DNA from 2 places in the Planococcus rifietoensis genome. Region 2 is predicted to be linked to the other one. Evidence: a T-box and tRNA genes for the amino acid it is inferred to sense, from the RefSeq annotation. Region 2 holds a T-box; the other holds one or more tRNA genes.

What was found. The T-box of region 2 lies ahead of leuS (leucine--tRNA ligase). A T-box ahead of a tRNA ligase gene usually reads a tRNA of that ligase, here a tRNA-Leu.
Region 1: it has a tRNA-Leu gene. The T-box ahead of leuS (leucine--tRNA ligase) is inferred to sense a tRNA for this amino acid. The anticodon was not compared.

What each region holds. Positions count from the first base shown of each region.
Region 1 is NZ_CP013659.2:225,449-232,210, reverse strand. Features, by position in the region: rRNA gene AUC31_RS01200 (16S ribosomal RNA) at 1-980, opposite strand, end outside; tRNA gene AUC31_RS01195 (tRNA-Gly) at 1,212-1,285, opposite strand; tRNA gene AUC31_RS01190 (tRNA-Arg) at 1,304-1,380, opposite strand; tRNA gene AUC31_RS01185 (tRNA-Leu) at 1,398-1,483, opposite strand; tRNA gene AUC31_RS01180 (tRNA-Gln) at 1,585-1,659, opposite strand; tRNA gene AUC31_RS01175 (tRNA-Asp) at 1,670-1,745, opposite strand; tRNA gene AUC31_RS01170 (tRNA-Met) at 1,749-1,825, opposite strand; tRNA gene AUC31_RS01165 (tRNA-Glu) at 1,894-1,968, opposite strand; tRNA gene AUC31_RS01160 (tRNA-Asn) at 1,976-2,050, opposite strand; gene AUC31_RS01155 (SprT family protein) at 2,424-2,888, opposite strand; gene AUC31_RS01150 (Tex family protein) at 2,890-5,070, opposite strand; gene AUC31_RS01145 (PP2C family serine/threonine-protein phosphatase) at 5,171-5,770, opposite strand; gene sigB (RNA polymerase sigma factor SigB) at 5,770-6,552, opposite strand; gene rsbW (anti-sigma B factor RsbW) at 6,530-6,762, opposite strand, start outside.
Region 2 is NZ_CP013659.2:981,888-988,649, reverse strand. Features, by position in the region: gene leuS (leucine--tRNA ligase) at 537-2,948, opposite strand; T-box leader at 3,033-3,227, opposite strand; gene AUC31_RS04795 (3-oxoacid CoA-transferase subunit B) at 3,272-3,925, opposite strand; gene AUC31_RS04790 (CoA transferase subunit A) at 3,944-4,630, opposite strand; gene mnmL (tRNA modification radical SAM protein MnmL/YtqA) at 4,804-5,757, shown strand; gene mnmM (tRNA 5-(aminomethyl)-2-thiouridylate-methyltransferase MnmM) at 5,754-6,314, shown strand; gene AUC31_RS04770 (zinc-binding alcohol dehydrogenase family protein) at 6,671-6,762, opposite strand, start outside.

The sequences.
Region 1 (6,762 bases), 760 kb from region 2:
TCGCGTTGCTTCGAATTAAACCACATGCTCCACCGCTTGTGCGGGCCCCCGTCAATTCCTTTGAGTTTCAGCCTTGCGGCCGTACTCCCCAGGCGGAGTGCTTAATGCGTTAGCTGCAGCACTAAGGGGCGGAAACCCCCTAACACTTAGCACTCATCGTTTACGGCGTGGACTACCAGGGTATCTAATCCTGTTTGCTCCCCACGCTTTCGCGCCTCAGCGTCAGTTACAGACCAGAAAGTCGCCTTCGCCACTGGTGTTCCTCCACATCTCTACGCATTTCACCGCTACACGTGGAATTCCACTTTCCTCTTCTGCACTCAAGTCCCCCAGTTTCCAATGACCCTCCACGGTTGAGCCGTGGGCTTTCACATCAGACTTAAAGGACCGCCTGCGCGCGCTTTACGCCCAATAATTCCGGACAACGCTTGCCACCTACGTATTACCGCGGCTGCTGGCACGTAGTTAGCCGTGGCTTTCTGGTGAGGTACCGTCAAGGTACCAGTAGTTACTTGGTACTTGTTCTTCCCTCACAACAGAGTTTTACGATCCGAAAACCTTCTTCACTCACGCGGCGTTGCTCCGTCAGACTTTCGTCCATTGCGGAAGATTCCCTACTGCTGCCTCCCGTAGGAGTCTGGGCCGTGTCTCAGTCCCAGTGTGGCCGATCACCCTCTCAGGTCGGCTACGCATCGTGGCCTTGGTGAGCCGTTACCTCACCAACTAGCTAATGCGCCGCGGGCCCATCCTGCAGTGACAGCCGAAACCGTCTTTCCGTGCAGCCTCATGAGAGGCCGCAAACTATTCGGTATTAGCACCGGTTTCCCGGAGTTATCCCGATCTGCAGGGCAGGTTGCCCACGTGTTACTCACCCGTCCGCCGCTAAGATAATGGAGCAAGCTCCATTATCTCCGCTCGACTTGCATGTATTAGGCACGCCGCCAGCGTTCGTCCTGAGCCAGGATCAAACTCTCCATTATAGAGTAGTATTGATTGCTCAATAGTTGCTGGCGTATCGCCGTCTAGAAGACGCGCGATTCGCTTGATCTGCCGAAGCTGATCAGTAAGTAAGTCACGAACACCGAAGGTCGGAATGGCTGATTGCTCCGATCGCCCAAAGGCGACCATCGCAAAAGCCGTTCGCACGCCAAGGCGCTCGTGACGTCTTTCGTTGACGTTTTGCTGTTCAGTTTTCAAGGTTCAAAAGAATTTGGAGCGGGTGAAGGGAATCGAACCCTCATCATCAGCTTGGAAGGCTGAGGTTTTACCACTAAACTACACCCGCATATATATAGAAGATAAATGGCGCGCCCGAGAGGACTCGAACCTCTAACCGCTTGATTCGTAGTCAAGTACTCTATCCAATTGAGCTACGGGCGCAAATAATTGAATATGTATGGTGCGGCCGAGAAGAGTCGAACTTCCACGGGATTTCTCCCACTAGGCCCTCAACCTAGCGCGTCTGCCATTCCGCCACGACCGCAAATATTATATTTTTTGAGACAAATTCTACTATATAACTTCTAGTCTTCATTGTCAAGAGCAACTCGTTTAAATTGAAGTTCGTCTCAGTAACCCTTAAATTGGCTGGGGTACCTGGATTCGAACCAGGGCATGACGGGATCAAAACCCGTTGCCTTACCGCTTGGCTATACCCCATTGAAAAAAATGGCGGTCCCGACCGGGATCGAACCGGCGATCTCCTGCGTGACAGGCAGGCATGTTAACCGCTACACCACGGGACCATTTGGTTGCGGGGGCAGGATTTGAACCTGCGACCTTTGGGTTATGAGCCCAACGAGCTACCGAACTGCTCCACCCCGCGACAATAATAATATTTTCAATTGTATCGCACACAAGTATTATATTAGAAAAAGTAATTCAATATATGTATGGTGACCCCTACGGGATTCGAACCCGTGTTACCGCCGTGAAAGGGCGGTGTCTTAACCGCTTGACCAAGGGGCCAAATAAATGGCTCCGAAGGTAGGACTCGAACCTACGACCATCGCATTAACAGTGCGGTGCTCTACCACTGAGCTACTTCGGAATAATGTTTAAGTACTTGTCGACTTTTTCTATTATAAAGAGCCTTACAGGAATCGTCAATACTTTTATTCATCATTTTATAATTTAATTTGAGTTCAGTGTTTCGTTTAGTAATGTACTTCAAAACAATTAAGCTCACGGAGCTATTAGCTGAGCCACTTTACTCTTTTACTGAAAGACTCTGAACGGCCGAGAACCTATGAAGGTTTATTAGAATGAACGGTGGCTGGTCCCTTGGAACTTCCACCGGCCCCTTTTACTCTTCTTCTATAATAAATGCGAATCGCATCATTTTTATCCATCTCCTTCTAGGGTAATTTTACTGAAAGCTGCTAGACATAAAAGAAGAGCCGCTTCATCAGCGGCTCTTTCTTTTATAAACTCTTTTCTCTTTTCAACCGCAGCTTGCCGCTGCAGCGTCCGCATCTGTACTTGTCAGTGTCCATGCGGATCTTTCTTGGAAATTCCGTTTTACAAGAGATGCATTCATACAGATGAAAGCCAGCTGTCTTCCGCCGCTTCTCTACAAGCAAAGAACAAAAGCGCGGAGACCCTGTCTCTTGTAACAATTCTCGAAACTCCTTGTCCCGATGCTTGTATCCTTTTCCTTCAAGATGGAGATGATAATGGCACAACTCATGCTTGATGATGCCTATAAGTTCGTTGCCGCCGAACTTTTCATATGAAGCCGGATTGATTTCAATGTTGTGCGATCTCAGCAAGTAACGGCCACCTGTCGTCCGGAGGCGTTTGTTGAATACACCTTGATGGCGGAACGGCTTACCGAAAATGTCACGAGAAATCTCTACAATCATCTTGGTCAATTCTTCGTTTGTCATCTTATCTCTCCTGAAGATCCGGTTGTTGTTCTTTTGGCGGCAGCATCGTCAAAGCGATTCGGCCTTTTTGTTTTTCGACCTGGTCGACCCAGACAGTGACGATGTCTCCGACTGCCACGACATCAAGCGGGTGTTTAACGAATCCCTTTTTCAATTTAGAGATGTGGACCAGCCCGTCCTGTTTCACGCCAATGTCAACGAAGGCTCCGAAGTCGACGACGTTGCGCACCGTCCCTTGCACTTCCATTCCAGGTGACAAGTCTTCCATTTTTAAAACGTCACTCTTGAGCAATGGTTGAGGGAACTCATCCCGCGGGTCGCGGAACGGTTTCTTCAACGCATCCACAATATCTTTGAGTGTCACTTTGCCTACTTCCCACTCCTGGCTTAATGCTTCGAGGTCCAAGTCTTCCAGCTTCGCGATAATTTCTGGACGCCCAATCATTTTCTTGTCTGCATCGATCAACTTGAGGATCCTTTCGGCAGCTTCATAACTTTCTGGGTGAATGCCGGTGGCGTCTAGCGGATTCTTTCCTTCCGTTATGCGCAGGAAGCCAACTGCTTGTTCATAGGTCTTGGCACCAAGGCGAGGGATTTTCTTTAACTGGATACGGGAAGTAAAGCGGCCGTTCTCATCGCGCACTTTAATGATGTTCTCGGCGACGGTCTTACTGAGGCCAGCAACGTATTGAAGGAGAGAGGCTGAAGCAGAGTTAACGTTCACGCCAACTTGGTTGACCGCCGTCTCAACAACGAAGGTCAATTGGTCTGCCAGCTTTTTCCGCGAGACATCATGCTGGTATTGTCCAACACCTACAGCTTTCGGGTCGATTTTCACAAGTTCAGAAAGCGGGTCTTGAAGTCGGCGGGCGATGGAAGCTGCACTGCGTTCTTCTACTTGCAAGTCTGGAAACTCCGCACGAGCCACATCGGACGCCGAGTACACACTGGCACCTGCTTCATTGACGATGACGTAAGACGCTTTCGTTGCAGTTTGGCTGAGGAAATCCGCAACGAATTGTTCGGTTTCGCGTGATGCTGTGCCGTTTCCGATCGCCATGATTTCAATTGGGTAGGCATCGGTTAAGCGCTGCAAGGTTTTCTTTGCGCCTTGTTGATCGGATTTTGGGGGATGCGGATAAATGACCGCCACTTCCAATAGTTTCCCCGTCGCATCTATCACTGCTAGTTTGCAGCCGGTGCGGTACGCCGGATCAATGCCGAGCACGAATTTATCTTTCATTGGAGGCTGCAATAACAGATTGCGCAGGTTTTCCGAAAAGATGTGTATGGCCTGCGTTTCACCTTTTTCACTTAGTTCCGTCCGGATTTCACGTTCGACGGATGGCTGGATCAGGCGTTTGTAACTGTCTTCTATGGCCGCTTCCACTTGTTTTGCAGCAGGACTCCCCATTTTCATCCATTTATCTTTCATTAAACGAATGATTCGGTCGACTGGAGGTGTGACCGTTACTCTCAATACACCCTCTTTTTCGCCGCGGTTAATGGCGAGTATACGGTGCGGGACAATCTTTTTGATCGCTTCGCTGTATTCATAATACATTTGAAAGACTTGTTTTTCGTCTTCGTGGCCCTTTTTGGCTGCTGTCTCTAGCAGTCCGGTATCACGCGTCATCCGACGGGCTTTTTCACGAATATCCGGATCATCCGCAAAAAGCTCGGCTAAAATATCCTGTGCTCCTGCAATCGCATCTTCCGCTGTTTCAACACCCTTTTCAGTGCTGATATATTGCTCCGTCACTACTTTCAACTGCTCGTTATCGGGCTTTAACAGCCAATCAGCCAGTCCCTGCAACCCTTTTTCTTTTGCGATGGTCGCTTTTGTGCGGCGTTTTTGTTTGTATGGGCGGTATAAATCTTCCACTCTTTGAAGCACAGTAGCTCCTTTGATGGCTTTTTCAAGCTCAGGAGTCAGTTGCTCCTGTTCTTCAATTGAACGGATTACATCGACTTTCCTTTGTTCCAAATTCTGGATATATGTATAACGATCTTCTACTGCTTTTATTTGGACTTCATCCAATGAGCCCGTCGCTTCTTTTCGGTAACGGGCGATAAAAGGTACCGTGTTGCCGCCTTCAAGCAGCTCAATAACTTGTTTTGCCTGGTTTGGTTTAACGCCGGCTTCCTTGGCGATTAATGCGTGCAATTGCTGAGTATCCATTGTATGCACTTCCTTTCTGCCTCTCCATTTTAACATGCCTATGGATAATGAGAGAAACAAGCCACCCCATTGATTTCCCCATAAAAAAAGAAGCCTCTCCTCAATGGAGAAGGCTTCCTGAAATTAATGTGGCATCGTCGCCCGTTTGAATGGACGATAGAATGTCTTCATACAGCCGTCTAGGCGCTCCGGCTCTTCTCATCATCGCTTTTGGATTGCGTAAATCCACGCCATCTGAGTGAATCAAGAACAAGTCATTTTCTACATACGTGTAAAGCTGTGTTTTCAACTTTTGTGGCCTTCCCGAGAGATAGCCCATTACAGGTAGCGGATAAATCACTTCGTCGGTTTCTCTTCTATAAAGATAGAAACGGATATTCCCGACACAGCTGTACTCCAAGGTGCGTTTCTTGAAATCTACTTTAAAGATAGCGACTGCTGCCCCACGTTTTTGCATCATCAAACCATTGAAGCGATTCATCAATTGATCGATTGTCTCATGATGATATTCTTTCAGGATTTGCGGGATGACCTGTGAAGATTCACGCGCTACAGGCCCGCTTCCCAAACCATCGGCTACGGAGCAAATAAAGTAATCGTCCGTCAATACAGTGAAATAACTGTCACCGGATTCGTAATTCCCTTTTTTTGCTGCGTTGTAGGCATAGGCTTCCACATTTTCATGGCGAATTTCTTCCACTAGGAAACCCCGCCGGCAGCCAAAATAGCTTCCTGAAGCTTTTTGATAGCTTTTCGTTGAAGGCGCGAAACATGCATCTGGGAAATGCCCAGTCTGTCGCCCGCTTCCTTCTGGCTCAGCTGCTCTATGTAGGTGTATTGGATGATCTGCTTTTCCCGATCGGAAAGGACATTCATCGCTTCCGCCACGAGCATGCGCTGATCCGCTTTTTCGTACCCGTCATCTTCCTGGCCGACTACGTCAAACAATGTAACCGTGCTGCCGTCCGAATCCGCCTCGAGAGAATGGTCCATGGAAAGCGCTTGATAGCTTTTGCCCATCTCCATCGCTTCCAAAACGTCGTCTTCATCGACATCCAGATATTCAGCGATTTCCCAAACTTGCGGGGAACGCTGAAGTTCTGTTGTCAGCACTTCAACAGTCGCTTTAATGCGAGGGCCCAGTTCTTTTATGCGGCGCGGGACATGGATTGCCCATGTTTTGTCACGCAAAAAGCGCTTGATTTCGCCGATGATGGTCGGCACCGCAAAAGCTTCAAAGCTGCGGCCATAGGATGGGTCATAGCGCCGGATCGCACCGAGCAAGCCAAGCATGCCCACTTGTGCGATGTCTTCGTGGTAAGATTTTCCGTTTGAATACTTGCGGGCAATCGATTCCACAAGACGGCGGTAATTGAGGACAAGGTTTGTCTGTGCTTCCTCGTCCTCTGTTTTTTGATAAGCTTCAATCCATTCCAGTACCTGTTCTTTCGTTGGCTGATTAGGATGAGATTGTTTCGACATCCTCTTCCACCCGCTCTCCTTCAACATGCTTGGTCATAAAGACAGTAACGCCTTCCTGATGATGCACTTTTACTTCATCCATAAGCGTTTCGATCAAATACAGGCCGAGACCTCCTTCGCGCAGGAACGCTCCCTCTTCCTGATCGTGATAAGGGCCCACTTTCGCCTTAGTTTCTTCAAAATTGAAGCTTTGGCCGTGGTCGGCTACCA
Region 2 (6,762 bases):
TTGGCGGCTGAGCGATTTCGTTGTTTGAAGACTGTTTAATCGGCTCTGCTTCTGTAGCCAGTTGCTGGCTAGTGGGGGAATCGCTTCCCAAGAAGCGGTCGAACAGCATGTTGTTGCATTTAGTGTGGGGTAACCAGCGACATGTTTTTCAGCATGAAACATTGCAAAATATGATGCATTTCTACAAGGCTCATTAATTAAAGTCGAAAAAAGATCTTCCGCTCTAAAACTAGAGACGGAGTGGAAGGGGGCTGACGCCTGTGGGACCGCGCGGGCTGGCGAGACAAACGTGTCGCGCACTTTGCGACACGTTGGCTCAACACCCGCCCCACGGCAAGCAGCCCCCTGAAACGCAGTCGAATTGCGGAAGCTATTCTATTCACTTCATTTATCTTTCTGTCGCATCAACTGCATGACTCGCATCCTGCGAGCCCCAAGCAGCCATTGGAGTGCCGTCGAATAACAGAAACTATTTAATTCTCTAATTTAGTATCACAAAAAGCCGCCAGAGAAATTTCCCTGGCGGCTTTCATTATTTATCCTACAACGATATTAACTAATTTACCTGGAATGGCGATGACTTTGCGTACTTGCTTGCCTTCTGCCGCCTTTTGAACGTGCTCGTCGGCGAGCGCCGCTTCTTCCAGTTGTTCTTTCGTGCTGTCTTTTGCGACAGTCAGCTTGCTTCTCACTTTGCCGTTCACTTGGACGACGATTTCAACTTCATCATCGACCAGTTTCGACTCGTCGAACGTTGGCCATGCTTCATACGTTACCGTCTCGCTATGCCCAAGTTTATTCCAAAGCTCTTCGGCCAAATGCGGCGCGATCGGCGACAGCATCTTCACGAAGCCTTCGATATATTCTTTCGGCAAGCTCTCGGCTTTGTATGCTTCATTGATGAATACCATCATTTGCGAAATCGCTGTATTGAAGCGAAGGCCGTCGAAGTCTTCAGTCACTTTCTTGACGGTCTGGTTGTAGACTTTCTCCAGTTTGCCGTCATTTTGGTCGCTGACTTTGCTCGAAATCGTTCCGTCTTCAATCAGCAAACGCCACACGCGGTCAAGGAAACGGCGAGATCCGTCGAGTCCGTTTGTCGACCAGGCGATGGACGCTTCGAGCGGCCCCATGAACATTTCGTACATGCGCAGCGTATCCGCGCCGTGGCTTTCGATGATTTGGTCCGGGTTGACGACATTGCCTTTGGATTTCGACATTTTCTCGTTGCCTTCACCGAGGATCATCCCTTGGTTGAATAATTTCTGGAATGGTTCTTTTGTCGGCACGACGCCAAGGTCGTACAATACTTTATGCCAGAAACGCGCATACAATAAGTGAAGGACGGCGTGTTCTGCACCGCCGATATAGACATCAACCGGCAGCCAGCGTTTCAATAATTCCGGATCTGCGATGGCTTCGTCGTTAACGGGATCGATAAAGCGCAAATAATACCAGCAGCTGCCTGCCCATTGCGGCATCGTGTTCGTTTCGCGGCGGCCTTTCATGCCGGTTTCAGGATGCGTGACATTAACCCATTCCTCGATATTGGCAAGCGGCGATTCGCCTGTTCCGCTCGGCTTGATATCCGTTGTGACAGGAAGTTCGAGTGGCAAGTCCTTATCATCGACAGGAGACATCGTGCCGTCTTCCCAGTGGATGATCGGGATCGGTTCGCCCCAATAGCGCTGGCGGCTGAACAACCAGTCGCGCAAACGGTAGGTGATTTTCTTCTCGCCGACACCTTGTTGTTCGAGCCAGTCGATCGCTTTTCCAATCGCTTCGGTTTTGTTCAAGCCGTCAAGGAAACCGGAGTTGACGAGTTCGCCGTCGCCAGCGTAGGCTTCTTCGTCGATGTTGCCGCCTGAGACGACTTCGACGATCGGCAAGTCGAATTGTTTCGCGAACTCATAATCACGTTCGTCATGTGCCGGCACGGCCATGATTGCGCCTGTTCCGTATGTTGCAAGGACGTAATCGGCAATCCAGATTGGCATTTTCTCGCCGCTTGCCGGATTGATCGCATAAGCACCAGTGAAGACGCCCGTTTTATCTTTCGCGAGATCCGTACGCTCCAAATCGCTTTTCGTTTTTACTTTGTCGATATACTCAGCTACCGCTTCGCTCTTATCAGATGTCGTAATTTCCCCAACCAATTTATGCTCTGGGGCAAGTACCGCGTAAGTCGCGCCAAAAATTGTATCCGGGCGCGTCGTGAATGCACGGAATGAAAGCCCGGTGCCATCAATCTTGAATTCGAGCTCCGCGCCTTCGGATTTGCCGATCCAGTTGCGCTGCATGTCCTTCAAGCTTTCCGGCCAATCGAGTTCGTTCAAGTCTTCCAGCAAGCGGTCTGCGTATTCAGTGATCCGCAACACCCATTGACGCATCGGGCGGCGTTCGACCGGATGGCCCCCGCGTTCAGAAACCCCATCAACCACTTCTTCATTGGCCAAGACGGTGCCAAGTGCCGGACACCAGTTGACCGCTACTTCATCGACATATGCCAAGCCTTTATTGTAAAGCTGGATGAAAATCCATTGCGTCCATTTATAATAGTTTGGGTCGGTCGTGTTGATTTCACGGTCCCAATCATACGAGAAGCCAAGTTCCTGGATTTGGCGCTTGAAGGTCTCGATGTTTTTCGCCGTGAATTCCGCAGGGTCATTGCCGGTATCGAGCGCGTATTGTTCTGCCGGCAAACCGAATGCATCCCAGCCCATCGGATGAAGCACATCATAGCCTTGCATGCGTTTTTGTCGGCTCAAGATATCGGTCGCCGTGTAGCCTTCCGGATGCCCGACGTGAAGCCCGGCACCTGATGGATACGGGAACATATCGAGCGCATAGAATTTTTCCTTGCCCGGCGTGTTCTCCGTTTTAAAGGTTTTGTTTTCTTGCCAATGATGCTGCCATTTCTTTTCGATTTCTTTGTGGTTAAAAGACATTTCCGATTTTCCTCCTCTAAATACAAGCGGATGTCCGCTAGCGTAACAAGTTTTCAGCAAAATAAAAAAATCCCGCCCCTTAAACTAAGGGACGGGATTTTTCCCGCGGTACCACCCAAATTAGCGCTCAGGCGCTCAACTTGATTCCTTAACGCGGAAAACGGCGCAATCATTGCGCAGACTCCAAGGCGAGTTCAGACATCCTGCATGCCGGCTCGCACCATCCGCCGGCTCTCTTTTATGCATATATGTCCTACTGCTCCTCTTCACGGCCATTTGCTATTGATTTCATTTTAGCTGAGCGCCTGTTTTTATGCAATAGCTCAGTGTACTTTGACGCTATCGGTATTCAACTCGGCATCGGTTGCAGCGACGACGTCGTCGACCGAGAAGCCTTCGAATACTTCTTTCAACACGAGGCCAGTATCCGTCACTTCAATCACCGCTCGTTCTGTGATGATCAAATTGACGACCGCTTTCCCCGTCAGCGGCAATTCGCATGCTTTCTTGATTTTCGCTGAACCGTCTTTTGATACATGGTCCATGATGACGATGACTTTTTTCGCGCCATGGACAAGATCCATCGCGCCGCCCATGCCTTTGATCATTTTCCCTGGGATCATCCAGTTGGCTAGATCGCCGTTTTCTGCGACTTCCATGCCTCCAAGAATGGCGACATCGATATGCCCGCCGCGGATCATCGCGAATGACTCGGCGCTGGTGAAAAATGCGGAGCCCGGGATCGTCGTGACGGTTTCTTTTCCGGCATTGATTAAATCGGGATCGACTTGGTCTTCTGTCGGATACGGCCCGATGCCGAGCAATCCGTTTTCGGACTGCAAGACGACTTGCTTATTATCGGAAATGAAGTTCGCAACCAAAGTCGGCATGCCGATGCCAAGGTTGACGTAATCTCCATCGTTGATTTCTTTTTCCGCTCGTTTTGCGATTCGTTCTCTGATAGCCTGTTTGTCCACTTCTGTCCCCACCCTTTCTTAACGCGTCGTCAAACGCTCGATTCGTTTTTCTTGGTCTGCTTGCAGCAAGCCTTGTACGTAAATGCTCGGCGTTTGCACGTGGTTCGGGTCGATATCGCCGATTTCCACTATATGCTCGACTTCCGCAATCGTCACTTTCCCGGCAGCTGCCGCTAGCGGGTTGAAGTTCTGTGCAGTCTTGTTGTAGACGAGATTGCCCATTTTATCTGCAGTATATGCACGGACGAGTGAGAAATCCGCTTTCAACGCCATTTCAAGCACGTGTTCCTTGCCATCGAATTCGCGTATTTCCTTGCCTTCAGCGACGGTTGTGCCGACGCCTGCCGGTGTGAAAAACGCCGGAATTCCGGCTCCGCCTGCGCGCATTTTTTCAGCAAGCGTGCCTTGAGGCGTGAGCTCCACTTCGATTTCGCCCGACAACACTTGGCGTTCGAATTCTTTATTTTCGCCGACGTACGAGCCGATCATTTTCTTGATTTGCTTGTTTTTCAGCAATAAGCCAAGGCCCCATTCGTCGACCCCACAGTTATTGGAAATTATTGTTAGATCTTTTACCCCTTTATCGACAAGCGCTAGGATCAGCTGTTCTGGAATGCCGACCAGCCCGAATCCTCCAACCATGATGGTGGCTCCGTCTTGTATCGGTTCGACTGCCTCTTTGGCAGAATTGTAAATCGGTTTCATCGCGCATTTCCCCCTCTGCAACATTAACTGAATTTTAATTCAATAAAACGCTTCCATTAACAATTTAACCAAAACTCCATGGGAAACGCAACAAGGACAATGGGCACACGATTTTTGTCGGCTTTTCGGCCGGCAACTGCGTGTTATAATGACAGCTAAGGAGTGGTTTTATTATGGACAATGAATTCCCCTTCCCGAGTGACGGGAAGCTTTATTATACATGGAACCGCCATTTGCGCGGGCAATTCGGCGAAAAAATCATGAAAATCTCGCTGGACGCCGGATTTGACTGCCCGAATCGCGACGGCACAGTCGCTTTTGGCGGCTGCACGTTTTGCTCGGTCGCCGGTTCCGGTGATTTTGCCGGAGACCGTGTCGACCCGATCCCTGTGCAATTCGAGCAGGTGAAAGCGAAAATGCACCGCAAATGGAAAGACGCCAAATACATCGCCTATTTTCAAGCCTATACGAATACCCATGCACCGATTGACGTCATTAAAAGACAATTCGAAGCGGCACTCGCACAGGAAAATGTGGTCGGCATCAGCATCGGCACACGGCCCGACTGCTTGCCGGATGAAGTTGTTGAATACTTAGCTGAACTCAATGAACGCACGTATTTATGGGTGGAACTCGGCCTGCAGACTGTTCATGAGCGCACTGCGCAGCTCATCAACCGTGCACATGATTTTGACACTTACAAAGAAGGTGTCAACAAACTGCGCGCACACGGCATCAATATATGCAGCCACATCATCAACGGCTTGCCGCTTGAAGACAAAGACATGATGATGGAAACGGCACAGACAGTCGCAAAACTCGACGTCCAAGGAATCAAGATCCACCTGCTGCATTTACTCAACGGTACGCCGATGGTTAAACAATATGAAAAAGGCATGGTCGATTTTATGGAAAAAGATGCCTATATCCAACTCGTCGCCGACCAGCTGGAAATCATCCCGCCCGATATGGTCGTCCAGCGCATCACCGGCGACGGCCCGATCGATTTGATGATCGGCCCGATGTGGAGCACGAATAAATGGGAAGTGCTAAACGGCATCGATAAAGAACTCGAAACTCGCGGCAGTTGGCAAGGCAAGCATTATGCGGGGAGTGTGGCATTATGACCTTGCAACGCGTCTTGCCTTTCACCAAATCCTTGCTCGAACAAGTTGTCCAAAAAGGAGATACAGTAGTGGATGCCACTGCCGGAAACGGGCATGATACCCATTTCCTGGCTGGGCTTACCGGTGACTCCGGAAAAGTCTATGCATTCGATATCCAGCAACAAGCAATCGAAGCGACCAGGCAGCGCACAGAAGCGTTTCGTCATGTCGAATTGATTTGCGACAGCCATGCGAAAATCTCTCAATACGTAGCGGAACCGATTTCGGCTGCCGTTTTCAATCTTGGCTATTTGCCAAAAGGCGACCACACCATCATCACCAAAGCCAACAGCACTTTGCAGGCAATCGGGCAATGCCTCGAACGTTTGAAAGCTGGCGGCTTGGTGTTAGCCGTCATTTACTCCGGCCACGAGGGCGGCAGCGAAGAGCGCGACGCCGTGATGGATTACGTCAAGAAATTGCCGCAAGTCGAGTATGACGTCCTGAAATATGAATTCGTCAACCAACAGCATTCGCCCCCATTTTTAGTCGCGATCGAGAAAAAACAGCAACGCTAGAAGAAATGATAGCTAAATTTAAAAAGGGCTATGCCATAAGCTTCTAAAACGAAATAACCGGAGAAAAAGAGATTCTTTTTCTCCGGTTATTTTAATTGTGAACTAACTTCTTTAAATTTTAGGATTCACAACAGCAGATGGGAATGGAGACGGCGACTCCTGCGGGAGCAGTGACGGAGCCTTGCGACGGAGCGACGCGAGCTGAAGACCCTGGACTGAGCGCAGCGAGGGAAGCGGCTGAAGCCGTGCCCGCGGAAAGCGTCCGTCGTAATGGACATCTGCCATCTCTTTTGGATCCAAAAAAAGGGCTGCACAAAAAGCGCATGTTTCATGCACCTTAGAGACAGCACTTTTTTCTATTTCTCGACAGGACCTTCGAGAACAATTTTCCCGATCGTCTTGCCAGACATCAGTTTTCCGTAGGCTTCTTTCAAGTTTTCCGGATTGA